Regions from separate parts of the Streptomyces sp. NPDC051041 genome, predicted to be linked through region 2. Evidence: riboswitches for the same ligand, from Rfam matches in the RefSeq annotation. Region 2 holds a riboswitch; each other region holds the start of a gene.
What was found. Region 2 has a riboswitch for cyclic di-AMP ahead of ACIBAI_RS24165 (M23 family metallopeptidase). Riboswitches for the same ligand answer to the same signal wherever they lie in the genome.
Positions count from the first base shown of each region.

Region 1: linked by a shared signal. The riboswitch ahead of ACIBAI_RS06555 (C40 family peptidase) and the one ahead of ACIBAI_RS24165 (M23 family metallopeptidase) in region 2 are both predicted to bind cyclic di-AMP.
Region 3: linked by a shared signal. The riboswitch ahead of ACIBAI_RS04645 (NlpC/P60 family protein) and the one ahead of ACIBAI_RS24165 (M23 family metallopeptidase) in region 2 are both predicted to bind cyclic di-AMP.

Region 1 covers NZ_JBITFM010000003.1:87,212-96,757, forward strand. The annotation lists gene ACIBAI_RS06520 (adenosylmethionine--8-amino-7-oxononanoate transaminase) at 1-594, opposite strand, end outside; gene bioB (biotin synthase BioB) at 587-1,714, opposite strand; gene ACIBAI_RS06530 (8-amino-7-oxononanoate synthase) at 1,861-2,988, shown strand; gene ACIBAI_RS06535 (DUF397 domain-containing protein) at 3,082-3,312, opposite strand; gene ACIBAI_RS06540 (helix-turn-helix domain-containing protein) at 3,322-4,182, opposite strand; gene ACIBAI_RS06545 (ATP-binding protein) at 4,396-4,854, shown strand; gene ACIBAI_RS06550 (DUF6328 family protein) at 4,925-5,491, opposite strand; gene ACIBAI_RS06555 (C40 family peptidase) at 5,575-6,048, opposite strand; cyclic di-AMP (ydaO/yuaA leader) riboswitch at 6,052-6,272, opposite strand; gene ACIBAI_RS06560 (hypothetical protein) at 6,613-6,927, opposite strand; gene ACIBAI_RS06565 (urease subunit gamma) at 7,420-7,722, shown strand; gene ACIBAI_RS06570 (urease subunit beta) at 7,733-8,044, shown strand; gene ACIBAI_RS06575 (urease subunit alpha) at 8,037-9,546, shown strand, end outside.
Region 2 covers NZ_JBITFM010000018.1:113,151-122,696, reverse strand. The annotation lists gene ACIBAI_RS24190 (MFS transporter) at 1-774, shown strand, start outside; gene lhgO (L-2-hydroxyglutarate oxidase) at 866-2,068, shown strand; gene trmB (tRNA (guanosine(46)-N7)-methyltransferase TrmB) at 2,237-3,070, shown strand; gene ACIBAI_RS24175 (PrsW family intramembrane metalloprotease) at 3,253-4,581, shown strand; gene ACIBAI_RS24170 (aldo/keto reductase) at 4,589-5,533, opposite strand; gene ACIBAI_RS24165 (M23 family metallopeptidase) at 5,631-6,668, opposite strand; cyclic di-AMP (ydaO/yuaA leader) riboswitch at 6,681-6,838, opposite strand; tRNA gene ACIBAI_RS24160 (tRNA-Met) at 7,321-7,394, opposite strand; gene ACIBAI_RS24155 (dihydrofolate reductase family protein) at 7,712-8,842, opposite strand; tRNA gene ACIBAI_RS24150 (tRNA-Lys) at 9,311-9,383, opposite strand; gene ACIBAI_RS24145 (amino acid permease) at 9,536-9,546, opposite strand, start outside.
Region 3 covers NZ_JBITFM010000002.1:290,638-300,183, reverse strand. The annotation lists gene ACIBAI_RS04660 (esterase/lipase family protein) at 1-530, shown strand, start outside; gene ACIBAI_RS04655 (M23 family metallopeptidase) at 833-2,392, shown strand; gene pcrA (DNA helicase PcrA) at 2,452-4,899, opposite strand; cyclic di-AMP (ydaO/yuaA leader) riboswitch at 5,302-5,459, shown strand; gene ACIBAI_RS04645 (NlpC/P60 family protein) at 5,468-6,682, shown strand; gene ACIBAI_RS04640 (hypothetical protein) at 6,789-7,142, opposite strand; gene ACIBAI_RS04635 (NlpC/P60 family protein) at 7,601-8,656, shown strand; gene ACIBAI_RS04630 (LuxR C-terminal-related transcriptional regulator) at 8,702-9,448, opposite strand; gene ACIBAI_RS04625 (PspC domain-containing protein) at 9,445-9,546, opposite strand, start outside.

The DNA of each region.
Region 1 (9,546 bases), on a different contig from region 2:
CTCACGCAGACGGCCGGCGTACGCCTCCACGTACCGCGCCGGCGGGGGATCGGCGAACACCTGGCGGGGCAGGACCCCGCTCCACAGCCGGTGCATCCCGCCCTCGGGGTCGCACACCGACATCGGCTGCCAGGTGTCGCCGTGGTAGCCGCCGCGCCAGGTCAGCAGCCGCCGCTTGGCGGGCCGGCCCAGCGAACGCCAGTACTGCAGGCACATCTTGACGGCGACCTCGACCGCCACCGAGCCGGAGTCGGCGAGGAACACGTGCTCCAGGCCGTCGGGCGACAGGTCGACCAGGAGCTTCGCGAGGCGGACGGCGGGTTCGTGGGTGAGCCCGCCGAACATCACGTGGCTCATCCGCCCCAACTGCTCGCGGGCGGCCTCGTTCAGCACCGGGTGGTTGTAGCCGTGGATGGCCGACCACCAGGACGACATGCCGTCCACCAGCTCGCCCGAGCCGTCCGCCAGCCGCAGCCGCACCCCGCTCGCCGACTCCACGACGAGCGGTTCCTGCCGGCCGGGCATGGGGCCGTACGGGTGCCAGACATGCCGCCGGTCGAGCTCCAGCAGCTCGGTCACGGACGGCTCAGGCATTGGGCGCGAGGTCCGTCCCGGCGCCCCGGCGGCGCACGGCGACCAGATCCGTACGGGGTTCGCCGGCCCGGGGCGCGGAGCCGCACGGACCGCCGCCCTGCGGGGAGCAGCCGCCCGTCCGGTGCTCCGGCAGCGTCACCTGGTCGGCGCCCTCCACCTCGAACCCGGCGTCCGCGATCATCTCCAGGTCGGCCTTGCCCGCCTGGCCCTCACTGGTGAGGTAGTCGCCGAGGAAGATCGAGTTGGCCAGGTGCAGGGCGAGCGGCTGCATCGTCCGCAGATGGACCTCACGGCCGCCCGCGATGCGCACCTCCACGTCCGGGCAGACGAACCGGACCATCGCCAGGATGCGCAGGCAGCGCTGCGGGGTGAGGTTCCACTCCTTCGCCAGCGGGGTGCCCTCGAACGGGATCAGGAAGTTCACCGGAACCGAGTCCGGGTCCAGCTCGCGCAGCGCGAGGACCACGTCGACCAGGTCCTCGTCGCTCTCGCCCATGCCCGCGATCAGCCCGGAGCAGGCGGACAGGCCCGCCGCGTGCGCCTTGCGCACGGTGTCCACGCGGTCGGCGTAGGTGTGGGTGGTGGTGATGCCGGCGTACGTCGCCTCGGAGGTGTTGAGGTTGTGGTTGTAGGCGTCGGCGCCCGCCGCGCGCAGCCGCTCGGCCTGGCCGTCGGAGAGCAGCCCGAGGCAGGCGCACACCTCGACGTCCTCGTTCCGCTCCTTGATGGTCCTGATGGTCTGTGAGACCCGGTCCACGTCACGGTCGGTGGGGCCGCGTCCGCTGGCCACCAGGCAGACCCGCTTGGCGCCCCCGGCCACGCCCGCGGCGGCGGCCTCGGAGGCCTCGTCGGGCTTGAGCCAGGTGTACTTGAGGATGCCGGCCTCGGAACCGAGCCGCTGGGAGCAGTAGGAGCAGTCCTCGGGACACAGCCCGGACTTCAGGTTGACGAGATAGTTGAGTTTCACCCGCCGGCCGAACCAGTGCCGGCGCACCTTTCCGGCCGCGGCCACCACGTCGAGCAGGTCGTCGTCGGACGTGGCGAGGACGGCCAGCGCCTCCTCGCGGGTCGGCGTCTCGCGCCGAAGCCCCTTGTCCACCAGCGTGTTCAGCAGGTCCATGGGAGCCGATCCTGTCGTAAGGAGCGGCCCCGGGCCAAGGAGACTTTGCACAACGCTGTCACTTCGACGTGTGGGCGTTGCCACATTCTGGGCCGCGGGCGCTGCCGCTAGTGTCTGTTCACTGCCTACAAAGACGCGGAGGACCGATGGCGTTCGGCTGGATCGACGAACAGGCGGAACTGCGCCGCCGCGCCGGGCTCGTGCGGACCCTGCGTCCCCGTCCCGCCGACTCGCCGCTGCTCGACCTGGCCGGCAACGACTACCTGGGCCTCGCCCGCCATCCCGAGGTCGCCGAGGCCGCGGCCCGGGCCGCGCGGACCTGGGGCGGCGGCGCCACCGGCTCCCGGCTGGTCACCGGCAGCACCGAACTGCACCAGGAACTGGAGCGCGAACTGGCCGGATTCTGCGGCTTCGAGGCGGCCCTCGTCTTCTCCTCGGGGTACGCGGCCAACCTCGCGGCGGTCACCGCGCTCGCGCCGCACGGCTCGCTGATCGTCTCCGACGCGGGCAACCACGCCTCGCTGATCGACGGCTGCCGGCTGGCCCGCGGCACCACACAGGTCGTCGCGCACGCCGATCCGGACGCGGTGCGCAAGGCCCTCGGCGCGCACGACGGGCCCGCGATCGCCGTGTCCGACACGGTGTTCTCGGTGGACGGCGACGCGGCCCCGCTCGCCGCGCTCGCCGGGGCGTGCCGCCGGCACGGCGCGGGACTGGTCGTGGACGACGCCCACGGCCTGGGCGTCCTCGGCGACGGCGGCCGCGGCGCCCCGCACGCGGCGGGGCTCGCGGGCGCCGACGACGTCGTCGTCACGGTCACGTTGTCCAAGTCGCTCGGCAGCCAGGGCGGGGCCGTGCTCGGCCCCGCCCGGGTGATCGACCACATGGTCAACGCGGCCCGGACGTTCATCTTCGACACGGGCCTCGCCCCCGCGGCGGCGGGCGCGGCGCTGGCCGCCCTTCGGATCCTGCGCCGCGAGCCGGAGCGCGCGGCGCGGGTGCGCGCGGTGGCGAGCGCGCTGCACGCTCGCCTGACCGCGGCGGGTCTGGCAGCGGTGCGTCCGGACGCCGCGGTGGTCTCCGTGCGCGCGCCCTCCCCGGAGGGGGCCGTGCGGTGGGCGGCCGACTGCCGTGCGGCGGGCCTGTCCGTGGGCTGCTTTCGTCCTCCTTCCGTACCCGACGGCGTCTCACGGCTCAGGCTGACCGCCCGCGCGGACCTCTCCGGGGAGCAGATCGAACGCGCTGTACAGGTGATCGGCGAAACGCGACCATGAGTCGGCGTGACACGGCCGTGTCTCGCACGATACGGAACGTGATTGATTTTGACCGAGATTGATCGGTCTCAATCGATCAACTTCCGTCGTCGATCAGATGCGATGTACTCCGGCCGTGAAGTCCGCCCAGCTGTCGGGGGAGAAGAGCAGCGCGGGCCCGGCCGGGTTCTTGGAGTCGCGCACGGCGAGCAGTCCGGCGAGCGGGCCGGCCCCGGGCCGGGCCGTCTCGACGCAGTTGTTCGCTCCCGTGCTGTAGCTGCTGCGCAGCCACCGCACGCCGTGCAGTTCGGAGGGGAGGGTGATGGTGCGAGGCAGTGCGGACATGGTGCCTCCTTACGCGCCGGCGGCTATCCCGGCGATGTAATCCAACGAGTCCTCGGGGGAAAGGGCGTGGATCCGAAGGGCGTCGAAGGCCTCTGTGTAGGCCTCCAGGTCTTCTTTCCGCTCGAGGTAGAGGCTACTCGTCAAGTGGTCGAGAACAACCACGTCCAGATCAGAAGTGCTCGAAAATGAGAAGATAACGAAAGAGCCGGTGACGCCGATGTGCGCCCCGGCGCCGAACGGCAGGACCTGCAACCGCACGTGGGGCAGGCGCGCCGCCTCCACCAGCCGGGTCAGCTGACGGGCCATCACGCCGGGCCCGCCGACCTCCCGGCGCAGCACCGCCTCGTCGAGGACGGCGCTCAGCCTGAGCGGCGGATCCGCGCGCAGCACGTCCTGCCGGGCCAGCCGCACCTCCACCAGCGTGTCGAGCCGGTCCTCCGACAGCCCGTCCACCGCGGCCCGCGTCACCGCCCGGGCGTACTCCGACGTCTGCAGCAATCCGGGCACGACGGTGGTCTCCAGCGTGCGCATCGCCGCGGCCTGGGACTCCAGGCTGATGAAGTCCCGGTAGGTCGGCGGCAGCACCCCCCGGTACGCGTGCCACCAGTGGTGCCGGCCGCCCCCGGCGTCGGAGCCGGCCAGGACCAGCAGCAGGTCCCGCAACTGGGCGTCCCGCACCTCGTAGGCGTCCAGGAGCAGGCGCACATCGGCCGGTTTCACCCCGCTCGTGCCGGTCTCGATCCGGCTCACCTTCGACTGGTGCCAGCCCACCAGGCGAGCCGCCTCACCACTGGTGAGCCCCGCCGCGGCGCGCAGCGCGCGCAATTCGGCACCCAGTTTCCGGCGGCGCACCGCGGGACCGTGCTGCATGGGCTCCTCCTTACCCCCTCCGCGCCGCCCCCGTACGGTCTCGCGCCGCAGACTTCACCGTATCGGGCGACAGATATATGCATATCTCGATGGATCGCCGTCCTCACCGGCCCGGTGATGGCACTCTGACGGCGAGGCACCAGTCCGGGACCGTACTCGAACCATCCGCTGTCGTGTCGGACCGCGGTCCCGGGGGAAAGGGACGACGCCGTCATGGCAGACCATCTGGAAGCATCCGTCACTCTGCCGAGCGAGCCCGCCTCGGTCTCCGCGGCCCGCGCCCATGTGGCCGGCACGCTCCTGGAGTGGGGTCTGCCGGCGGACGCGGACATGGCCGACACCGTCCGCCTCATCGTCTCCGAACTCGCCACCAACGCCGTTCAGCACACCCTCGGCCGGTCGCCCACCTTCACCGCGGCCCTCGCCCTCGATCCGGACGGCCGGCTGCGCATCGAGGTCACCGACGGTCACCCGCGCTTCCCGAAGCGACTGCCCGCCGCCGTCCAGCAGGACAACGGCCGCGGAATGGTGATCGTCCGCTGGCTGACGGCGGAGCACGGCGGCCGGCTGACCGTCCGGCCGACCCGTGAGGGCGGCAAGACGGTCTCCGTCGAACTGCCGTGGCAGGTTCCGGCCGAGCCCCTCCCGACGGCGGGCCGGCAGGAGCCGTAACGGTCACGCGACCGCCCGGCGCACTCCGCCAGGGGGCCGGGAGGCGCCGCCGGCCGGGGCGCCGGGAGGGTCACCGGTGCCGCGCCGGCGGCACCCGGGGCGGCACCGCTGCGCGAGCCCGGGGAGCCGGCCGGACGACGGCGGGCCCCCGGCCCTGGTCCGGGCCCGCGCGCCGGACCAGCAGGGGCAGCAGCCCCCACAGGCCGAGGCACACCAGGAGGGTCGCCGCGCCGGCGGCCAGCCCGCCGGCCCGGCTCGTCGTCACGTCCACCACGAGCGTCACCGACCCGGTGAACGCGAGCACCAGCACGCCCAGGCCGGCCGTGGCGAGCCGTGAGGACACCTGCACGACACGGGGCTTGGCGCCCTTCTGGAAGAGCGAGCGGTGCAGGGCGGCCGGTGCCGTGAAGAGCGCGGCCGAGAGGACCGCGAGCAGCAGCGTGGCGACGTACACGGCGCGCTGGACGGAGTCGAGGTCCTCGAAGCGCTCGGTGAAGGCCAGCGACAGCAGGAAGGCGAACAGGATCTGCACGCCGGTCTGGGTGACGCGCAGCTCCTGGAGCAGTTCACCGAAGTTGCGGTCCGCGCGTTCCAGCGGCGTCTCGTTGCGTGCGGTGCAGGGACGGTGGTCGGCCATGGCGCCACGGGTAACCACGTGGACCCGCGTCACGCCCCGAGGGGGCGGCGGCGCCCCGACACGCCGCCGCCCCGCCGGGAGGGTCAGCTGACCCGGCCGTACCAGACGCTCTTGGTCCAGATCTTCTGCAGGCGCACCACGTCCCCGGTCTTCGGGGCGTGCCAGATCTTGCCGCTGCCGGCGTAGATGCCGACGTGGTACACGTTCGAACCCGAGTGGAAGAACACCAGGTCCCCGGCCCTGCGGCTCTTGGCGGAGATGTGGCGGGTCTTGTTGTACTGCTGGGCCGCCGTGCGCGGCAGCTTCTTGCCGGCCTTCTTGAACGAGTACAGCGTCAGCCCGGAGCAGTCGAACCGGGACGGCCCGGCGGCGCCCCACTTGTACGGGGAGCCCTTCTTGGAAGCCGCCACCTGGAGCGCCTTCGTCGCCGGACTCGCCGCCGCCGCTTCGGAGGCGACACCCGGGACCGCGATCGAGCCGCCCACGGCGGCGATGGTCAGGGCCGAGGCCGTACCGGCCCGGGCCATGAGCGACGGGACACGATTGAGCGCAGTCATGCGCAACCCTTCGTCAGCCGCCTGTGAAGGATGACCTGTCGGATTCGGGCTGGCGAAGTTGCCCGGCCGCTGACGCGGCTTCACCCCAAGGGCTGCTCGGCCCGGCGTCTCCCGTGCGGGGACGACCGTTCCGGCGACCCGTCGTGCTTGGGTCCTCCACTCCTGCCGATCCACTCCTGTCGACCGGTCGTCCGGGCGGCGGCAGGACTCGGCGTCCGCCCGGACCGCCCCGCCGCGGTGGCGGGGGCTTGTCGTCAGACAGGGATCTTGGCGCATGGATGTCCGAAAATCCCAATGGAACCGGGGATTTGTGTTGTTACTCACCACTCACCCGTTCGGGTGGACAGGTGTGCGTCCGAGTCGCTGTCAAGACCGCCCGCACCCCTCGGACCAGCGAAGAAACCCTCCCATTCCACCCTCGGGACGCGGCTGTTGCGCAACCTCGAAGGCCCCGAAAGAGCAGGAATGCGTACGCCGATAGGAGGTAAGCCGTTCAGCCGGTTCCAACGGCGGTCCGGGACGCTCCGCCGCCGGGCGGGCGGCCCGGCCCGGGCGCGGCGTGCCTCAACTGTCGGAGCGCGGCGGCAGGGTGACGCGCGCCGTGCGGCGCTCGCCGTCCAGCGCCCGAAGCGCCCGCGCCAGCGTGCGGGCGTGCAGTCCGTGCTCGCCGCGGTGGTGCATCAGCGCGAGCGCGTCACGCAGTGCGGCGGCCTTGCCGACCAGCGCCTGGGCGGCGCGCAGTCCGCGGTAGGTGTCGCCGTGGTGCGCCGGGTCGATCCGGCCGAGCGGATCGACCACGTCGAGGTAACGGCCGATCAACTCGGCCTCGGCGCCGGTGAGCGCGGGCAGCGGCGGAGGTTCGGCATCGCGGCGGAACACCGGGGGCCCGCGGCCTCGTAGCGGGCCGCCCGGCGGGAGAGGGCCGCGCACCTCGTCCGCCGCGGCGGGGACGCCTTCCCGCGGCCGGCGGCCCGGACGCGGCCGGGGCCCGCGGCGCCGACGGATCCAGCGGCCGTCCCCCGGGAAGGGGCGCGGCGCGGCCCGGGAGCGCGCCGTCGAGGCCCGTCAGGGGGCCGGGACGGTGCGCGCGGTCGTCCCGCCGGACCGCGGGCCCGCGCGACGACCGCCGCCGTGCCGGACCCCGTGGCCCGGCGGCCCCTCCCCGGCCCCGCCCGGTCGGCGTGCCGCGGGACGGCCCGCGGGCCTCGGCGGGGGAGCCCGCACCGGATCGGGGAACGGGCGGGCCATCACGCGGTTAACGCGCCCGAAACCCGCCCCGATTAGCCTGCCCCCTCATGCCACCAGGGATTTTGCCCCGGGGCTGCGGCGACCGGACCCCGCACGGTCCGGAGCGAGATGGTGAGGTGGGACGTGCAACTGACCCCGCACGAGCAGGAGCGGCTGCTCATCCATGTGGCCGCCGACGTGGCCGAGAAGCGCCGGGCCCGCGGCCTGAGACTGAACCACCCGGAGGCGGTCGCGCTCATCACGTCGCACCTCCTCGAAGGCGCGCGGGACGGCCGCACCGTCGCCGAGCTCATGGCCTCCGGACGCACGCTGCTCACCCGGGACGACGTGATGGAGGGCGTCCCGGAGATGATCCACGACGTGCAGGTCGAGGCGACCTTCCCGGACGGCACCAAGCTCGTCACCGTCCACGAGCCGATCGTCTGACGGGGGCCCGATGATCCCCGGAGAGATCCTGTTCGCCGACGGGCCGATCGCCTGCAACGAGGGCCGCGAGGTCACCCGGCTGACCGTCCTGAACGCGGCCGACCGGCCCGTCCAGGTCGGCTCCCACTACCACTTCGCCGAGGCCAACCCCGGCCTGGAGTTCGACCGCGCCGCCGCACGCGGCAAGCGGCTGAACGTCGCCGCCGGCACCGCCGTGCGCTTCGAGCCCGGGATCCCCGTCGACGTCGAACTCGTCCCGCTCGCCGGCGCCCGCGTGGTGCCGGGGCTGCGCGGGGAGACCGGAGGTGCCCTCGATGCCTGAGATCCCGCGTGCCGCCTACGCCGACCTGTTCGGCCCGACCACCGGCGACCGCATCCGGCTCGCCGACACCGACCTGCTGATCGAGATCGAGGAGGATCGTTCCGGCGGGCCCGGGCGCGCCGGGGACGAGGCCGTTTTCGGCGGCGGCAAGGTCATCCGCGAGTCCATGGGCCAGTCCCGGGCGACGCGCGCGGACGGCACCCCGGACACGGTCGTCACCGGTGCGGTGATCGTCGACCACTGGGGCGTCGTCAAGGCCGACGTCGGCATCCGCGACGGCCGGATCACCGGCATCGGCAAGGCGGGCAACCCCGACACCATGGACGGGGTCCACCCGGACCTGGTCATCGGACCGGAGACGGAGATCATCGCGGGCAACGGGCGGATCCTGACGGCCGGCGCCATCGACGCGCACGTCCACTTCATCTGCCCGCAGATCGCCGACGAGGCGCTCGCCGCCGGCATCACCACCCTGGTCGGCGGCGGCACCGGACCGGCCGAGGGCTCCAAGGCGACCACCGTGACGCCCGGCCCCTGGCACCTGGCCCGGATGCTGGCGGCGATGGAGGCCTACCCGCTCAACGTCGGCTTCCTCGGCAAGGGCAACACCGTCTCCCACGAGGCGATGCTGTCGCAGATCCGGGGCGGCGCGCTCGGTCTGAAACTGCACGAGGACTGGGGCTCCACCCCGGCCGTCATCGACGCCTCGCTGACCGTCGCCGAACGGACCGGCATCCAGGTCGCGATCCACACGGACACGCTGAACGAGGCCGGGTTCGTCGGTGACACACTGGCCGCGATCGCCGGGCGGGGCATCCACGCGTACCACACCGAGGGCGCGGGCGGCGGACACGCGCCGGACATCATGACCGTGGTCTCCGAGCCGCACGTGCTGCCCAGCTCCACCAACCCGACCCGGCCGTTCACCGTCAACACCGCCGAGGAGCACCTCGACATGCTGATGGTGTGCCACCACCTCAATCCGGCCGTGCCCGAGGACCTGGCGTTCGCCGAGTCCCGGATCCGGCCCTCGACGATCGGCGCGGAGGACGTCCTCCACGACCTGGGCGCCATCTCCATCATCTCGTCCGACTCCCAGGCCATGGGCCGGGTGGGCGAGGTCGTGCTGCGGACCTGGCAGACGGCCCACGCGATGAAGCGGCGCCGGGGAGCGCTGCCGGGCGACGGCCGGGCGGACAACCGCCGGGTGCGGCGCTACGTCGCCAAGTACACGATCAACCCCGCCCTCGCGCAGGGCCTCGCCCGGGAGATCGGCTCCGTCGAGACCGGCAAACTCGCCGACCTGGTGCTGTGGGAGCCGGCGTTCTTCGGCGTCAAACCGCACCTCGTCCTCAAGGGCGGGCAGATCGCGTACGCGCAGATGGGCGACGCCAACGCGTCCATCCCGACGCCGCAGCCGGTCCTGCCCCGGCCGATGTACGGGGCGGTCGGCCGGGCGCCGGCCGCGAACTCGGTCAACTTCGTGGCGCCGCTCGCCGTCG
Region 2 (9,546 bases):
GGTTCGTACTCCGACGAGGTCGGCCGCGCCCTGTTCGGCGCCGCGGCCGAACTGACCCGCCTGGCGGGCTGGATGGCCTTCGACACCGGCCAGCAGGAGGCGGCCCAGCGCTACTACATCCAGGCCCTGCGCCTGGCCCGGGCCGCCGCGGACGTCCCCCTGGGGGGCTATGTGCTGGCCTCCATGTCCCTGCAGGCCACCTACCGCGGCTTCGGCGACGAGGGCGTGGACCTCGCCCAGGCCGCCCTGGAACGCAACCGGGGCCTGGCCACGGCCCGCACCATGAGCTTCTTCCGCCTGGTCGAGGCCAGGGCGCACGCGCGCGCGGGGGACGCGCAGGCGGCCGGCGCGGCCCTGAGGGCGGCCGAGAGCTGGCTGGAGCGCGCCCGCCCCGGCGACAACGACCCGAGCTGGCTCGGCTTCTACTCGTACGACCGTTTCGCCGCGGACGCCGCCGAGTGCTACCGCGACCTGAAGGCCCCGCGCCAGGTCCGCCGCTTCACCGAGCAGGCCCTGTCCCGGCCGACGGAGGAGTTCGTCCGCTCGCACGGCCTGCGCCTGGTCGTCTCCGCGGTCGCCGAGCTGGAGTCGGGCAACCTGGACGCGGCCTGCGAGCAGGGCGTGCGGGCGGTGGAGGTGGCCGGGCGGATCTCCTCGGCCCGCACCACGGAGTACGTGAAGGACCTCCTGCACCGCCTGGAGCCGTACGGCGACGAGCCGCGCGTGGTCGAGCTCCGCGAGCGGGCGCGCCCGCTGCTCATGGCGCCGGCCTGAGGGCGCCGCCCACCGGCCGCCCTCCGGGTTTGAGCGCGTTGTCGGTGGCGCAGTGCACTATCGAAGCCGGGAGGTGGAGCAGGTGCGGCCCATGAGCGCATACGACTGTGACGTGCTGGTGGTCGGCGGCGGGATCGTCGGCCTGTCGACGGCGTACGCGCTCACCCGCGCCGCGCCGGGCACCCGCGTGACGGTGCTGGAGAAGGAGCCGGGCCCGGCCCGCCACCAGACGGGCCGCAACAGCGGCGTGGTCCACAGCGGCATCTACTACCGCCCCGGCTCCCTCAAGGCCCGCTACGCCGTCCGCGGCGCCGACGAGATGATCAAGTTCTGCGCCGAGTACGGCATCGCGCACGCCGTCACCGGCAAGCTGATCGTCGCCACCGCCCGCGCGGAGCTCCCCCGGCTGCACGCGCTGGTGCAGCGCGGCCGGCACAACGGCATCCCGGTGCGCGAACTGGGCGCCGCCCAGATCGCGGAGTACGAGCCGGAGGTGCGCGGCCTCGCCGCGATACACGTCGGCACGACCGGGATCTGCGACTACACGGCCGTCGCGCACCGGCTGGCCGAGGCGTCCGGGGCGGAGATCCGCTACGGCGCGGAAGCGGTCCGCATCGACCGCCGCCCGGCCCTGGGCGTCGCGGTCCGCACCGCCTCCGGGGACGTCGTGCGCGGCCGGGTCCTGGTGAACTGCGCCGGGCTGCACTGCGACGGGATCGCCCGGATGACCGGCGACGAACCGAACATGCGGATCGTGCCGTTCCGAGGGGAGTACTACGAGCTGGCCCGGCCGGAGCTGGTGCGGGGACTGGTGTATCCGGTGCCGGATCCGGCGTTCCCGTTCCTCGGGGTGCATCTGACCCGCGGCATCGACGGCGGTGTGCACGTCGGCCCCAACGCCGTGCCGGCCCTGGCCCGCGAGGGCTACCACCGGGGCGTCCTGCGCCCGCGCGAGCTGGCGGCGACCCTGGCCTGGCCCGGTTTCTGGCGCATGGCCCGGCGGCACTGGCGGTACGGGGCGGGTGAGCTGCGCCGCTCGATGTCGAAGGAGGCGTTCACGACGGCGGTACGCAGGCTGCTGCCGGCCGTGGCGCCGGCGGACCTGCTGCCCGCGGCGGCCGGGGTGCGGGCACAGGCCGTCCTGCGCGACGGCACGCTGGTGGACGACTTCCTCATCCAGGAGGGCGCCCGAGCGGTACACGTCCTGAACGCCCCGTCCCCCGCGGCCACGGCGTCCCTCCCCATCGGCCGCGAGGTGGCGTCCCGGGCGCTGACCGCCCTCGCCCGGGCCTGACCCGCCGGACCACCGAAAACCGCAGGTGGGCCTACCGGGCCACCGGAAACGGCGACCGGACCCGCCGGACCACCGGAATCGGCGGGCGGCCCGCTGAACCGCCGGACCGGCGGGCGAACCCCCGCACCCCCGCGGTCGCGCCCGTCCCCCCGTAAAATCGACCCCATTGTGTCTGATTCCCGCAACGCCCCCGAAGCCCCCCGGCCCACCGCTCCGGCCCCCGCCCCCGGCGCCTCCGCGCGCCGTACCCGGGCCAAGGGCGAGCCGCGTTTCCCGGACGGGCCCAAGCCCGATCCCGCCGGGTCCCACTTCGAGCGGCGGATCCGCAGCTTCCAGCCGCGGCGGAGCCGGGTGACCGCCGGGCAGGCGGACGCGTTGCAGCGGCTGTGGCCCAAGTGGGGCCTGGACATCGACGGGCAGCGCGTCATCGACCTGGCCGAGCTGTTCGGGAACGACAACCCGGTCGTGCTGGAGATCGGTTTCGGCATGGGCGAGGCGACCGTCCGGATGGCCGCCGCCGACCCGGACACCAACATCCTCGCCGTGGACGTCCACACCCCCGGCCAGGGCAACCTGCTGAACCTCGCCGACCACCGCGGCCTGTCCAACGTCCGCGTCGGCAACGGCGACGCCATCATCCTGCTGCGCGAGATGCTCGCCCCCGACTCCCTCGACGGCGTGCGCGTCTACTTCCCCGACCCCTGGCCCAAGAAGCGGCACCACAAGCGCCGCCTGATCCAGCCGGAGTTCCTCACGCTCGCCGCGTCCCGGATGCGGCCCGGCGCGGTCCTGCACTGCGCGACCGACTGGGAACCGTACGCCGAGCACATGCTCGACGTCCTCACCGCGCACCCGGACTTCGAGAACACCCAGCCCGACGGCGGTTTCGCACCACGTCCCGCCTTCCGGCCGCTGACCCGTTTCGAGAGCCAGGGTCTGGACAAGGGACACGTCGTGAACGACCTGCTCTTCCGCCGCGTACCGCACCGCGTGCGCCCGTGAGCGCACCGCAGCCCCGCGAGCACCGCGCACGCCCGTAGGCACCCCGCACGCCCGTAGGCACCGCGCACGACCGCGAGCACCCCGCGCCGCCGCGAGCGCCCCCGCGGCGGCAGGCGTCCCGTGCCGCGTTCGAGCGTCGGGCGCCGTCGTGGTCGGCGGCCTCCCTCGTTAGGGTCATTGCCGTGGCGACCTGTCCCCCGTACCCGATGCCCCCCGCCCCTCCCCCCGACGGCACGCGACGGCACGCGCACTGGTGGCAGCACGGCTGGGTGCGGCACGGCGCGCTGATCGCCCTGCTCGCGCTCTCCGGCCTCGTCATCCTGGCCCTCGTCCGCGAGCAGACCGGCACGGAGGGCTTCCTGGTCGGGCTCGGACTCGCGGTCCTGCCCGTGCCGCTGCTCGTGGCCGCCTTCCGCTGGCTGGACCGGGTGGCGCCGGGCCCCTGGCAGAACCTGCTGTTCTCCTTCGCCTGGGGCGCCTGCGCGGCGGCGCTGATGGCGATCGTCGCCAACAGCGCCGCGACCAGGTGGATAGCGACCGCGACAGCGGATCCGGCCGGCGCCGACACGCTCGGCGCGACCGTCATAGCGCCGGTCGTCGAGGAGTCCGCGAAGGCCGCCGCGGTCCTGCTGGTGTTCCTCTTCCGCAGACGGGACTTCACCGGGATCCTCGACGGGGTGGTGATAGCCGGGGTCACCGCCACCGGCTTCGCGTTCACCGAGAACATCCTCTACCTCGGCACCGCCTTCGGCACCGACCAGCTGACCGGGGACAGCGGCGTCGCCTCCGTGACGGCGGCGACGTTCTTCGTGCGCGTCGTCATGTCGCCGTTCGCGCACCCCTTGTTCACCGTCCTCACCGGCATCGGCTTCGGCGTCTGCGCGCTCCCGGCGGGACGCCGGCGGGCACGGCGGGTCCTCCCGCCGCTCTGCGGGCTGCTGCTCGCGATGGGCATGCACGCGATGTGGAACGGCTCGTCGACGCTGGGCGAGTACGGCTTCTTCGCGGTGTACGCGGTGTTCATGGTGCCGGCGTTCGGCCTGCTGACCTGGCTGGTGGTCTGGACCCGCCAGCGCGAGCTGAGGACCGTGCGGGATGAGCTGCCCGTGTACGCGGCGGCCGGGTGGCTGACGCCGGCCGAGCCGTTCGCGCTCGGCTCGATGCGGGCGCGGCGCCTCGCCCGGCGGTACGCCCGCCGCCACGCCGGGAGGGCGGCGGCGCGGGCGGTGGCGCAGTACGAGGCGTACGCGACGTCCCTGGCCTTCCTGCGGCACCGGGGGCGCCGTGGCCGCGCGGGCGCGGACTTCGTCGTACGGGAGCGGGAGCTGCTGGCCGAGCTGTGGCGGCGGCGGGACGTGGCGCGTCCCGCGCTGGACCACGCGGCGAGGGCGACGGCGCCTCCGGTGCGGGGGGCCGCGCCGCCGTGGCCGACGTACGGGTACGGGTACGGGTACGGCCACCCGGCGTATCCGTACGCCGGGTCCCGTCCGTACAACCCCTACCGCTCGTAGCGGTCGATCAGGCGGACGCCGCCGTCAGCCTCGCCAGTTCCTCCTGGGTGAGCCGCAGTTCGCCCACCCCCAGCAGCGCCGGGAGCTGCTCCACCGTGCGGGCCGAGGCGATCGGGGCCGCCACCGTCGGCTGGGCCGCCAGCCAGGCCAGGGCGACCGTGGCCACCGCCACCCCGTGGGCCTCGGCGGTCTCGTCCAGGGCCGCGAGGACCTTCCGGCCCCGCTCGGTCCGGAGGTGCTCCGCCGCGGCGCCCGCCCGCGGGCTGTCGACGTCGGCGCCGGGCCGGTACTTGCCGGTGAGGAAGCCGGACGCGAGGGCGTAGTAGGGGACGGCGGCCAGGCCGCTGCGCTCGGCGAGGTCCCGCAGCTCGCCCTCGTAGGTGTCGCGCGAGACCAGGTTGTAGTGCGGCTGGAGCGCCACGTACCGGGCGAGGCCCTCCCGGTCGGAGAACTCCAGCGAGGCCCGCAGCCGGTCGGCGGAGATGTTGGAGGCGGCGATGTACCGCACCTTGCCCGCCCTCACCAGCTCGTCGAGCGCGCCGATGATCTCCTCCACCGGCACCTCGGGCTTGTCGAAGTGGGTGTAGTAGAGGTCGATGTAGTCGGTGTCCAGGCGGCGCAGCGAGGCGTCGGCGGCGGCCTTGATGTTCGCGGCCGTCAGGCCCGGGTACTCCGGGTGCTGGCTGACCTTGGTGGCGATCACGACGTCCGACCGGTTGCCGCGCGCCTTGATCCACTTGCCGATGATGGTCTCGGACTCGCCGCCCCGGTTGCCCTCGACCCATGCCGAGTAGGAGTCGGCGGTGTCGACGAAGTTGCCGCCCGCGGCCGTGTAGGCGTCGAGGACGGCGAAGGAGGCGGCCTCGTCGGCGGTCCAGCCGAAGACGTTGCCGCCGAGGGAGAGCGGGAAGATTTCGAGGTCGGACGAGCCGAGTGTGCGCAGAACAGTCATGTCCTACGTCAACCCTCCCGGCGGACGATCGCATTCCGCATCGTCCGCCCCGGCACGTCCGAGACCTCGCCCGACCGCGCGCCCCGCGGCCCGGGGCTTACGGGTTCAGCCCCTTGCTCCGCAGCCAGGCCAGCGGGTCGATCCCGGAGCCGCCGCTCCCGGAGTGCACCTCCAGGTGGAGGTGGGCGCCGGTGACGTTGCCGGTGGCGCCCACGCGGCCGATGACGTCGCCGGTGGTGACCTTCTGGCCGACGCTGACGCTGATGGAGGACTGGTGGGCGTACCAGATCTCGGTTCCGTCGTCGAGGGTGAGCACCGTCTTGTAGCCGTAGGAGCCGTCCCAGCCGGCCGCGGTGATCGTGCCGCTGTGCACCGCCTTGATCAGCGTGCCCGTCGGCGCGGCGAAGTCGAGGCCGGTGTGGTAGCCGGAGGACCAGTAGGGACCGGCCTGCCCGAAGGTGGAGGTGAGGGTGTACGAGGAGGTGGGCAGCGCGTACTGCTTGGCCAGCGCGGCCAGCCGCTCCGCCTCGGCCTTCTTCCTCGCCTCCTCCTCCGCCTTCTTCTTCGCGGCGGCGGCCTTGGCCTCGGCCTCCTTCTCCGCCTCGGCGGCGGCCTCCGCGGCGGCCTTCGCGGCGGCGGCCTCGGCCTCGGCGGCGGCCTTGCTCGCGATCTGGTCCTGCTGCTGCTCGGCCTGCGCCATGATCCGGGCCCGCAGCGCCTCGCCGGCGTCGGAGGCGCCCTGCGGGGTGTCGGCGGAGTCGGCGCCGAGGGTGCTGAGGGGGGTGGAGGCCTCGGGGACCTCCTCCTGCTCGTCGTCGTCGGAGATCAGCGAGCCGACGGAGGGCAGGTCGGGCATGGAGATGGACACCGGGGGCTTGCCGGTGTTGGCGCTGGCCATGCCGCCCGCGCCGACGGCCGCGATGACGCCGACGCCGAGGACGGTGGAGCTGCGGGCGAGGCCGCCGCGCTGCTTGGCGACGCGGTGCCGGCCGCGTACCGGGCGGACGGACTCCTCGGTGGGGTTCCACTCCTCCCACGGGCCCTCGTCGGTGCGGGGGCCGCCGTAGCCGAAGACCTCGATGTCACGCTGGCCCGGCACGGGCGGGACTTGCGTAGCAGACCGGTTGGACGCCACGTGGGCGCGCTCCTTTCCTTCCGTCTCCGCCTACCGGGTTAGCTGACGGGTTCGGAGCGGGAAGGTCTCCTACGCGCGTATACCGACCGTGTCTCCACGGCGGCATCCGCTCGATTCACCCCAAGGTGGTGGTTCCCCGGTTCCCTCGCGGGATTCGGCGCGTGCGCACGGAGCCGCCTTCTGTGACGGCTGGGACGACCGCGCTGCGTTATCGAACGTTAATAGACGGGGGGTGCGGATTCCAAGCCGTTCCCCTTGATCGTTCAGGATTTCGTCAGGGAATTATCGCCCACGACCGGCGAAAACCGGGCGAGTTGACCGCACATCGGTAAACCTCTGAAGGGACCATCAGATCTGACGTTGTGTCAGTTGTTATGCGGAGGGCTGCCGCCCGGTCACGGGACGTGACAGCGGTCGAAGGCCTCCGCGGGACCGGCGGGCGCCCTGTCGTCCCTCCCGCCGCCCCGGAGTGCCGCGCCGCCCGGTTCCGCGTACGCCCGCCCGCCGGCCGGCCCGGTCCGTCCGGCCTTCCCGGCCGGGGCGCTCGCAGGGAGGGCCGTGAAGCCGGCCGGATGCTCGCGGGTCGGGCGGGCCGGACGGGTGAACGCGCCGAAGGCCGGGATCCTTGAGGATCCCGGCCTTCGGCCTTCAGTAGCGGGGACAGGATTTGAACCTGCGACCTCTGGGTTATGAGCCCAGCGAGCTACCGAGCTGCTCCACCCCGCGTCGTTGTGTCTCCAGTGTACGCCATGCGCAGGACAGGAAGCACACGCGTTCCCGGCCCCGCTTCCCACCAGCGGTTTCCGGCCGTCCGCCGGGGGCGGCCCGCGCGGGCCGGGGCTTCCGGACGAGGCGGGGGGGAAGGCGGTGCGCGGCACGTGCTCGAACCCGCCGTACGCGGTCGGCGGGCCGCCCCTCGTCCGGGCGCGCCGCCCGGCCTCCGCGGCCCGTGCCGGGGCGGCCCGGCCGTTCCGGCCGGTGTGCCGGGGCGGCGTGGCGGCCGGGCCGCCGGTCCCTCGGGGCGTGCCGCGGCCCGGCGGTCCTCAGCCCAGCAGGTGGCGGTTCGGGGCCTTGGCCCGGTCCTCGTACTCCGGGAGGACGAGGACCTGCGCGCCGTGCGCCGTCAGCACCCCGGTGCCGTCGGCGTCCGGGACGAACGTGTCCGGCTCCCGCCAGGCCGTGACCACCCGCCGTACCCCCGCGTCGAGGATCAGCCGGGCGCAGGGCGCGGGCCGGGACGCGCGGCGGGCGCAGGGCTCCAGGCTGGAGTACACCGTGGCGGTGGCGAGCCGCGGGTCCGTCGGGTCGAGCTTCGCCAGCGCGGCCTCCTCGGCGTGCGCCACCGCGTCCCCGCCCTCCCGCGAGTGGCCGCGGGCGAGTTCCGTGCCGTCGGCGGCCACGACGACCGCGCCGACGCTGAACGCCGTCCGCGACGGCGGGCACCGGTCGGCCAGTTCGCAGGCGAGCGCCAGCCAGTGCCGGTCGGCGGCGGACACCGTCGCGCCGGTGCCGGGCGCGGTGGGTTCGTAGCGCATGAGGACGACGTCCTCGATCCGCCGTGCCTCCACCAGCCGCAGGCGTCCGCGCTGGTAGGCGCCGGGCCCGAACAGCCGGGGCGCGTCCGGGTCGCCCACCAGCAGCGGGGCCAGCACCAGCTGGAGTTCGTCGGCGAGGCCCTGGGTGAGCAACTGGGTGTGGACCTGCCCGCCGCCCTCGGCCATGAGCCGCCGCACCCCGCGTTCGTCGTGCAGGTGGCTCAGCAGCCGCCGCCAGTCGAGTGCGGGGCCGAGCGGGACGACGTCGGCCGCGATGCCGAGCGCCCGGGCCCGTTCGGCGCCCTGATCGGTCGTGTAGAGGATCTTCTCGCCGCCGGTGTGCCAGAACTGCGCGGCCGGGTCGAGGTCGCCGGAGCCGCTGACGGCGACCTTGAGCGGGTGGGCGGGCCTGCCCTCGGCGACCCGGGCGGCGCGCCGCTCGGGCGAGTTGACCAGCAGGCGGGGGTTGTCGGCGCGGATCGTGCCGGCGCCGACCAGGATCGCGTCGACGGACGCCCGCACCTCGTCGACCCGGTCGAGGTCGGCCGGGCCGGACAGCAGCAGCCGCTCGGGGCCGGCGTCGTCGAGGTGGCCGTCGAGGGAGACGGCGGCGGACAGCAGGACGTACGGGTGGGGCATCGAGGCGCCCTCTCTCCTCTGTTCGGAACTCCGAGCGGACTTGCACCGGCGGTACGGCGGCCCGCCCCGGAAAGCGGCGCGCCGGGCGCGCGCCCCGCCGCCCGGCGCCCGGGGGACGCACCGGGCCGGCGGCTCCGGCGGGCGGCGGGCACGCCGCGCCTGCACCGCTCCATCCTCCCCGCCCGGTCCGGGGCGCCGGAACACCGGCCGCGGACGACCGGTCCCGCCGAACGGCCGGGGATCACCGCGGCCGTGACGTACGGGGCGGCGCGCCGGGCAGGACGGGCCGGGGCGGCGCGAGGATCGTCCGCCGGACCGGTGGGGCGGAGGCGCCCGGCGCAGCGGGCCGCGGGCGGCTGCCGGAGGGAGCGGCACGGCGGGCCGGCGCCCTGGCGGGCCGGCCGTCACCGCAGCGCCGGAACAAGCCGAGCCCCCACGTCAGCGGTGTGCGGCGTGGGGGCTCTCCGGTAGGCCCTGTGGGACTCGAACCCACAACCAATGGATTAAAAGTCCACTGCTCTGCCAATTGAGCTAAGGGCCCAGGCGATGTCGCCACCCCGAGCATAGCCGGATGCGGCCGTCTCTCCGATCGGGTATCGGAGACACGGCCGCGCCGGGCGGACGGAACAGGCCCGGACCGCCCGCCCCGAGGGCACGCGACGGGCCGCGGCGACGCCGGGCGGCCCGCCCCGCCTACGGGCCCG
Region 3 (9,546 bases), on a different contig from region 2:
CGTTGACCTGCGACATCCGCACCGCCGCCGAGCTGCTCGGCCGGCACATAGAGGAGATCTGCGAGCGTATGGGCAGCGACCGGGTCGACGTCGTGGGGCACAGCCTCGGCGGCCTGATCGCGCGCTACTACGTACAGCGACTCGGCGGTGACGCGCGGGTACGGATCCTCGTGACCCTCGGTACCCCGCACGCCGGTACCCGGGTGCTGCCGCTGGCCAACGCGCACCCCATCGTGCGCCAGATGCGCCCCGGCTCGCCGGTGATCGAGGAGCTGGCCCGGCCCGCACCCGGCTGCCGCACGCACTTCGTGAGCTTCTGGAGCGACCTGGACCGCGTAATGGACCCGCTGGAGACGGCCCGCCTCGACCACCCCGACCTCAGCGCGCAGAACGTGCGGGTGACGGGGATCGGCCATCTCGCCCTGCCCGTGCACCCGGCCGTCGCCGCGGGCGTGCGCCGGGCCCTCGACGACACGCCCGGGCCGGAAACCGAGTCCGCCGACCACGCCGACGGCCTCACGGTCGCCTGACAGCCGCCCGGCGATCACCCGGCGGCCGCCGCCGGCGAAACGAGCCGGACAGCGCCCCGGCCACCCCGCGCCGCCGCCCCCATGCCGCCTCGCCCCCGGAGCGTCGCCGGAACACCGGTGGACCAGGATCGAACAAATCTCGAACACAAGGCCAAACTCTTGTCCGCAGTTCGCCGAAACACGGCCGATTGCCCGTTTCCTGCGCGTGCGAAACCTGCGGAAGATTGTCGTGCCCGCGTACCGCCGGGTACAGTCGCCGCACTGCTCTGGCAGCCCCTGTTGTCGAGGCGAAAGAGAAGTTGGTGAACGACCGTCACCCGTCGGGGACCATGACCACCCCGGCCCCGGCTTCCGACGCCGCCCCGGCGCACCACGCGTCGTACGGCACCCAGGAAGCCCAGTACGGCGACACCACCTACGGCGGCTACGGCACCACCGCTTTCGACACCGGCGGCCACGCCACGGGGACCTTCGAGGCGGATCCGCTCTTCGGCAGTCTCCCGGACCGGGACACCGGGGCGTACGACACCGGCCAGTGGTCCACCGGCGCCCACCAGGCCGTGGACCACGACGCGTACCCGGCCCATCACCACGCCGCCTACGACACCGGCGCCTACGACGCGACGGCCTGGACGACCGGGCACCAGCCGCTTCCCGTCATCCCGCCGCAGGCCACGAGCCCCGACGCCACCGGCCAGTGGGACACCGGCGCCTGGCTCCCGCCCGACCAGTCCGGCAACCCGGCCGACCAGACCCAGCAGTGGGAGTGGGGCACCCAGGCGTTCGACACCGGCGCCTACGACGCCACGCAGTGGAACTCCGGCGGCACGGCCGACGGCACCACGCCGTCGGCCGACGAGTACCACCCCATAGGCGACTCCCCCGACCAGCACGCCACCGCCGTCTTCGACCAGGTCGAGCAGGGCGATCAGGACTCCTACGGGGAGTCCGCCGCGTACGACGAACCGGACGCCGCCTACGACGCGCGGGCCGCCTCGCACGACCGGCCGGCCCCGGACGACGACGAGGTGGCCGCCACCGGCGAACTGCCCGCCGTGGCCCCCCTCCTCGACGACCAGGAGGAGGTCACGCCCCCGGCTCCCTCCCGCGCGGCTTCCCGGGGCAGCGGCCGCTCCCGCCGCCGCCCGCCCGCCAAGCGTTCCGCGCTGCTGACCGTCGCCGTGCCCTCGGCGTGCGTGATGGGCGTGGCGGGCATCGCCGCCGCCTCCGTCGGCGGCCTGACCGACGACAAGGACACGTCGGCGGCCGCCTCGGACGCGCAGCCGGTGAAGCCGTCCACCGCCAACAGCAAACTGGACACCCAGCTGAAGAGCCTGTCCGCGGGCGTCGACGACTTCGCCGACCGGGCCAGCCGGACCCAGGAGCGCATCGACCTCGAGGCCCAGCAGGAGGCGCAGAGGAAGCGGGCGGCGGCGGAGGCGGCCCGCAAGGAGCGGTTGCGCCCGAAGTTCGCGCTGCCGGTCGCCCAGCACGGCCTGAGCGCCTACTTCGGCCAGTCCGGCATCAACTGGATGTCCATCCACACCGGCATCGACTTCCCCGTCTCCTACGGCACGACCGTGATGGCCGCGACCGACGGCGTCGTCCGCACGCAGTACAACACCGCGTACGGCAACATGATGATCGTGACCGCCAAGGACGGCACGGAGACGTGGTACTGCCACCTCTCCACCTACATCGTCCCCTCCGGCACGGCCGTGAAGGCCGGCCAGCCGATCGGGTACTCCGGCAACTCCGGCAACTCCACCGGACCCCACCTGCACTTCGAGGTGCGGGCGGCGGGCGGCTCGACGATCGACCCGCTCGCGTGGCTGCGCAGCCACGGGCTGGACCCGACGTAACGTCCCGGCAGGCCCCCGCCGCCCGGGCGGGGGCTCACCTCGCGGACCGGATCACGCAGTCACAGCTTCTCCACCGGCGCGTACCGCAGCAGCAGCCGCTTCGGCTTGGCGTCGCCGAAGTCGATCGTCGCCTCGGCGTTGGCGCCGGTGCCCTTCACCGCGACCACGGTGCCCAGCCCGAACTGGTCGTGGGTCACCCGGTCCCCGACCGCCAGCGCCACCGCCGGCTTCTCCGCGGCGCGGCGGGTGGCGAACCCGGACGCGCCCGACGCCGACGAGCGGGACCGGGACGACGACAGCGAGGCCGCCACCCCCGAGAGCGGCCCGGAGGACGCGGGGGCGCCGGCCCCGGTCCGCCTCCAGTTCACGTACGCGGGCGGGATCTCCTCCAGGAACCGCGACGGCGGGTTGTACGACGGCTGCCCCCACGCGCTGCGCATGGTCGACCGGGTGAGGTACAGCCGCTCCCGCGCACGCGTGATGCCGACGTACGCCAGGCGCCGCTCCTCCTCCAGTTCCTTGGTCTGGCCGAGGGCGCGCATGTGCGGGAAGACGCCGTCCTCCATGCCGGTCAGGAAGACGACCGGGAACTCCAGGCCCTTGGCGGTGTGCAGGGTCATCAGCGTGATGACGCCGTCGCCCTCCTCGTCGGGGATCTCGTCGGAGTCCGCGACGAGGGCCACCTGCTCCAGGAACTCGGCGAGGGTGCCCGGGTCGTCCTCGCCGCGGGCCTGCTCGAACTCCAGGGCCACGGCGGCGAGTTCCTGCAGGTTCTCGATCCGCGTCTCGTCCTGCGGGTCGGTGGAGGCCTGCAGCTCGGCGAGGTAGCCGGTGCGCTCCAGCACCGCCTCCAGCACGGTCGCCGGTCCCGCGCCGGACTCGACGACCGTGCGCAGCTCCTCCATCAGCGCGTTGAACCGCTTGACCGCGTTCGCGGAGCGCGCGGCCATGCCGTACGCCTCGTCGACGCGCTTGAGCGCCTGCGGGAAGCTGATCCTCTCGCGCTGGGCGAGGGCGTCGATCATGGCTTCCGCGCGGTCGCCGATGCCCCGCTTGGGGACGTTGAGGATGCGCCGCAGGGGCACGGAGTCCTCCGGGTTGGCCAGCACCCGCAGGTAGGCCAGGACGTCCCGGACCTCCTTGCGCTCGTAGAAGCGGACGCCGCCGACGACCTTGTAGGGCAGCCCGACGCGGATGAAGACCTCTTCGAAGACCCGGGACTGGGCGTTGGTGCGGTAGAAGACGGCGACGTCGCCCGCCTTCGCCTCGCCCGCGTCGGTCAGGCGGTCTATCTCGTCGGCGACGAACTGCGCCTCGTCGTGCTCGGTGTCGGCGACGTACCCGGTGATCAGGGAGCCCGCGCCCGCGTTGGTCCACAGGTTCTTGGGGCGGCGGGACTCGTTGCGCTCGATGACCGCGTTGGCCGCGCTCAGGATCGTCTGGGTGGAGCGGTAGTTCTGCTCCAGCAGGATCGTCGTGGCGTCCGGGTAATCCTCCTCGAACTGGAGGATGTTGCGGATGGTCGCGCCGCGGAAGGCGTAGATCGACTGGTCGGCGTCGCCCACCACGCACAGCTCTGCGGGGTCCTGGCCCTCGCCGGAGGGGCCCACCAGCTCGCGCACGAGGGCGTACTGGGCGTGGTTGGTGTCCTGGTACTCGTCGACCAGGACGTGGCGGAAGCGGCGGCGGTAGTGCTCGGCGACGTCCGGGAACGCGCGGAGCAGGTTGACCGTCGTCATGATCAGGTCGTCGAAGTCGAGGGCGTTGGCCTCGCGCAGCCGCGACTGGTACAGGGCGTAGGCCTGGGCGAGGGTCTTCTCAAAGCCGTCGGCGGCCTGCGCGGCGAAGTCCTCCTCGTCGATCAGCTCGTTCTTCAGGTTGCTGATCCTGGCGCTGAAGGACTTCGGCGGGAACCGCTTGGGGTCCAGGTCCAGGTCGCGGCAGACCAGGGCCATCAGACGCTTGGAGTCGGCGGCGTCGTAGATCGAGAACGAGGACGTGAAGCCGAGCTTCTTCGACTCGCGCCGCAGGATCCGCACGCAGGCGCTGTGGAAGGTCATCACCCACATCGCGTGCGCGCGCGGGCCGACGAGCTGCTCGACCCGCTCCTTCATCTCGCCGGCGGCCTTGTTGGTGAAGGTGATCGCGAGGATCTGGCCCGGGTGGACGCCCCGCTCGGCCAGCAGGTGGGCGATGCGGTGGGTGAGCACGCGGGTCTTGCCGGAGCCGGCGCCGGCCACGATGAGCAGCGGGGAGCCGGAGTGCACGACGGCGGCGCGCTGGTTGTCGTTCAGCCCCTCCAGGAGCGCGGCGGGGTCCACCACCGGGCGCGGGGCGCCGTCCCGGTAGTAGGCGTCCCGGTCCGGCGGCACGTCGAACTTCCCGCCGAACAGATCGTCCGGAATCGGCTCCGGTACGTGATCGTCCTCGGGCGGCGGGGGCTCTTCCGCAGGGCCGGGGGAGGCCTGGAGGTCCGCCAGGAAGCTGTCGTCAAAGAGGCTGCTCATCGCTCTCCGAGTCTAGGGCTCCCCACCGACAGCCCGCTGCCCGCCCGGGAACATCCCGCGGAACGGGCCTCGCCGGGCCGCGTCCGCGCGGGTCCGCCCGGCCCAGAGCCCGCCCGGGCGCCCGGGTTCCGGCCACGTTCCGGAGGCGCGGCCGCACCGACCGCGACCACCGCCGTCCGGTACGACGCGCGGACGCGCACCCCCTGCGGGAGCCGCCGCCCGGTCTGGTGCCCCACAGGCCGCGCCCGGCGGCTCACCCTGCGCGACCCCCGGACGAAGGTCACGAAAATGTATCGGGCATATCACCCGCCAACCTTCACAGCCGCCGCACGGGTTGGCTACCGTGCGGGCGGGCCGTACGACCCCCACCGGCGAACGTCGCCGGGTCGCGCGGCCTCCGCCGAGTCCGGCGCGCCCGCACGGCGGCCGAGCCGGGGACCCGACCGAGAACCCGGGGTGAATCGGCCCGCTCCGCCCCGCGGGGCAGGGCCGTAGGGCGGCCTTCCGGACCACCCGCCCGAACCCGACAGCCAACCCGGCAGGCGGAGCACGGAAGGAGTCGCCTCCCTTGGCGTCGCACCGCAAACCGCGCACCGCGGGCACCCGCGCAGCAGGCATACGGACCCCCGCCCTCGCCACGGCGGCCCTCGCCTCCGTGGCCCTGCTCCCCCAGACGGCCAACGCCGCCCCCTCGGACGACAGGCCGAGTCTCGAAGAGGTCGAGAAGAAGGTCGACGACCTGTACCGCCAGGCGGAGTCGGCCACCGACGAGTACAACGCGGCCAAGGAGAGGACCGCCGAGCAGCGCAAGCGCGTCGACGCCCTCCTCGACGACGTCGCCCGGCGCGCCCAGAAGCTCAACGAGGCACGCGAGGAACTGGGCTCCTACGCCGCCGCCCAGTACCGCACCGGCGCATCCGTGCCGGACACCGCGACCTTCCTGCTCGCGGACTCCCCGCAGGACTACTTCGACCAGAACCAGCTGATGAGCCGGCTCACCGGCCGGCAGAAGGAAGCGGTCGACGACTACTTCGCGCAGCAGTCGGAGACGATGAGGAAGCGTCAGGAGGCCACCGACAGCCTCGAAAAGCTCACCGACTCGCAGAACGACCTGAAGACGGCCAAGGCCACCGTCCAGCAGAAGCTCGCCGACGCGCGTGACCTGCTGTCGGAGCTGACCGCCGAGGAGAAGGCGCGGCTCGCGGCGATCGAGAAGCGCAAACAGGAGGAGGCCGACCGCAAGGCCGCGGAACTCGCCGAGCGGCAGGCCCGGGAACGGCAGCGGCAGGAGGAGGCCGCCCGGCGGCAGGAGAGCGGCTCATCGGGTTCCGGTTCGAGTGCGTCGCCGTCCGCGCCGGACTCGCCGTCCGCGCCGGACTCGCCGTCCGGGTCGGGCTCGTCGTCCGCGCCGGGCTCCTCCTACGGCACGAAGGCCGGGAAGGCGCTCGCCTTCGCCCGCGACCAGATCGGCAAGCCGTACGTCTGGGGCGCCACCGGCCCCGGGTCCTACGACTGCTCCGGCCTCACCCAGGCCGCCTGGAAGGCCGCCGGGGTCACCCTGCCCCGCACCACCTACGACCAGGTGAACGCGGGCACTACGGTCCCCCTCTCCCAGGCCCGACCCGGCGACCTGGTGTTCTTCTACGACGACGTCACCCACGTCGGCCTCTACATCGGCGACGGCATGATGATCCACGCCCCGAAGCCCGGCGCGTACGTCCGGGAGGAGTCGGTCTACTACGACGGCGAGTCGTCGATCCACAGCGTGGTGCGGCCGGCCTGACGGGCGGGGCCGCCCTCCCCGAACCTGTCCCGCGCGTGCGCGGCGCACGCCGCGCACGCGTGCGGCCGGGGCCCGTGGTCCGGGGGCCGGGCGGTCCCGGGCGGGCTCAGGTCCAGAGCACCGCGATGAAGACGTTCGCGGTGGTGAGGAGTCCCACCAGGCCGAACAGGCTCTTGTCCACCTTCTCCTCGTCCCGCTTCACGTAGACGAGACCGAGGATGACGATCAGCAGTGCCAGCTTCACGCCGATCTTGACGTTGTCGACGGACTGGTCGTCGGCCTGGTTGAGGCCGACCAGGATCACTCCGGTGACCAGCATCGTCAGCGCACCGTGCAGCATCGCCGGGCCGAAGCGGGCGGTGCCCTCGCCCATCGCCTTCACCTGGGTCAGGAAACCGCCCAGGAGCGCGGCGATGCCGATGATGTGCAGACCGACGAAGAGGTGGATGAGTACGTCCATGGGGCCGGAGCCTAGCCAGAGGCCCACGGGCCGTCCGACACCGGCCCGCCCCGCCCCCGTCCCGGTTGGGACCACCCCGGCGGCGCCTGCCCGTACGCACCTCCCGGTGCCTGCCACTGCTCCCCGCCCCGTCCGACACACCGATCATCACACTGGGTAAACAACGTGAACACAGAGAGCGATGACGGGCGCATACGGTCAACTGCCGGTCCGCTCCCGACAGTTCCGTACATCCCGCCACCGGGCCCGTCCGACGAGGCTTAGCGTCCTCCAGCAGGTGACCGGCTCCCCACCGCCGCCCCGCCCGGGGCGGCAGCCGGCGCCGCCGCCGAGGAGGTCCGGCGGCGGTCCGCTCCCCCCGTGCGGACCGCCGCCGGACGCGCGACCCGGTCGTCCGCCCGGTCCCCGGGCGGCCGCGGCACGGGCCCGGCGGCCGTACGAAAGGACGTGGAACCCCGGTGGCAGCGCACCGCAAGCCCCGACAACGCCTCCTGGGCGGCGGCAGAGCCCGCACGGCCGCCACCGCCGTCCTCGCCGGCGCGGCTGCCGCGACGACCCTCGACGGGACCGGACACGCCGAGCCCCGACTGACGCCGGAGCAGGTCAGGGCCAAGGTGGGCGAGTTGTACCAGGAGGCGGAGGCCGCCGCCGAGAAGTACAACGGCGCCAAGGAGCAGGCGGAGGCGGCCGAGCAGCGGCTGGAGAGTCTGCAGGACCGGGCGGCCCGCAAGGAGGACCGGCTCGACTCGGCGCGCCAGGCGCTGGGTTCGGCCGCGGCGGCGCAGTACCGCAGCGGCGGGCTCGACCCCGCACTGCACCTCGCGCTCGCCACGGATCCCGACCGGTACCTGGAGGGAGCGGAGTTCGTCGAGCGGGCGGGCAGCCGGCAGGCCGCGGCCGTCGCCCGCGTCCGCGAACAGCTCCGGGAGATCGAGCAGTTGCGCGGGGCGGCGCGCATCGAGCTGGCCGCCCTGAAGTCGCGGCAGGCGGAGCTGAAGCGGCACCGCGCCACGGTCACCGACAAGCTGGGCACGGCCCGCCGTCTGCTGTCCCGGCTGACGCCGGAGGAGCGCGCACCGCTCGCCGACGGCACCGGCCACGCGACGCGCACCTCGCCGGACGTACGGGAGGCCACGGCCGCATCCGGCCCCGTGCGGGCGCCCAACTCCCGTGCCGCGGCCGCCGTGTCGTACGCCTACCGGAAGCTCGGCAGTCCCTACGTCTGGGGCGCCACCGGTCCGGACGCCTTCGACTGCTCGGGACTGGTCCAGGCCGCGTACCGCTCCGCGGGCGTCTCCCTCCCCCGCACGAGCTACGCGCAGATCGGCGCGGGCCGCCGCGTCTCCCGCTCCCAGCTCCTCCCGGGCGACCTGGTCTTCTTCTATTCCGGTGTCAGCCACGTGGGCCTGTACGTCGGCAACGGCCGGATGATCCACGCCCCCAACCCGTCGGCGCCGGTGCGGGTGGCCCCGATCAGCGAGATGCCGTTCGCGGGGGCCACGCGGGTGGTGTGAGGGACGAGGGCGGCGTCCCGCGGCGAGGGGCGCCGCCCTCCCGGCTCACACCAGGCGCCGAGCCGTCGCCCACCGGGTCAGCTCGTGCCGGTTGGACAGCTGGAGCTTGCGCAGCACCGCCGAGACGTGGGACTCGACCGTCTTCACGGAGATGAACAGCTGCTTGGCGATCTCCTTGTAGGCGTAGCCGCGGGCGATGAGGCGGAGGACCTCGCGCTCGCGCTGGGTGAGGCGGTCGAGGTCCTCGTCGACGGGCGGGGCGTCGGTGGAGGCGAAGGCGTCGAGGACGAAGCCGGCCAGGCGGGGCGAGAAGACGGCGTCGCCCTCCTGGACGCGGAAGATCGAATCGATCAGGTCCGCGCCCGTGATCGTCTTGGTGACGTAGCCGCGGGCGCCGCCGCGGATGACGCCGATCACGTCCTCCGCCGCGTCCGACACGGACAGGGCGAGGAAGCGGACGGGCCGCTCGGTGTCGGCCGTCAGCGCGGCGCAGCGGCGCAGCACTTCGACGCCGCCGCCGCCCGGCAGGTGCACGTCCAGCAGGACCACCTCGGGCCGGGTCGCGATGATGACCGCGACCGCCTGGTCGACGTCGGCGGCCTCCCCGACGACCTCGACGCCGGTCTGCTCGGTCTGTCCGATCTCGGCCTGCACGCCCGTACGGAACATGCGGTGGTCGTCGACGAGGACCACGCGCACATGGCGCCGGCCCGCGCCGCTCCCGGCCGGCGCCGCGGACCCGGCCGCCTCCGCCGTCCCCGCCCTGCCGTTCGTCTCGGTCGGGTCGCTCATGACGTCTCCGCCCTCTCCATCTCCAGCTCGACCTCCGTACCGCCGCCGGGCACCGCGCGCAGCCGCGCCGTGCCGCCGTTGCGTTCCATGCGGCCGAT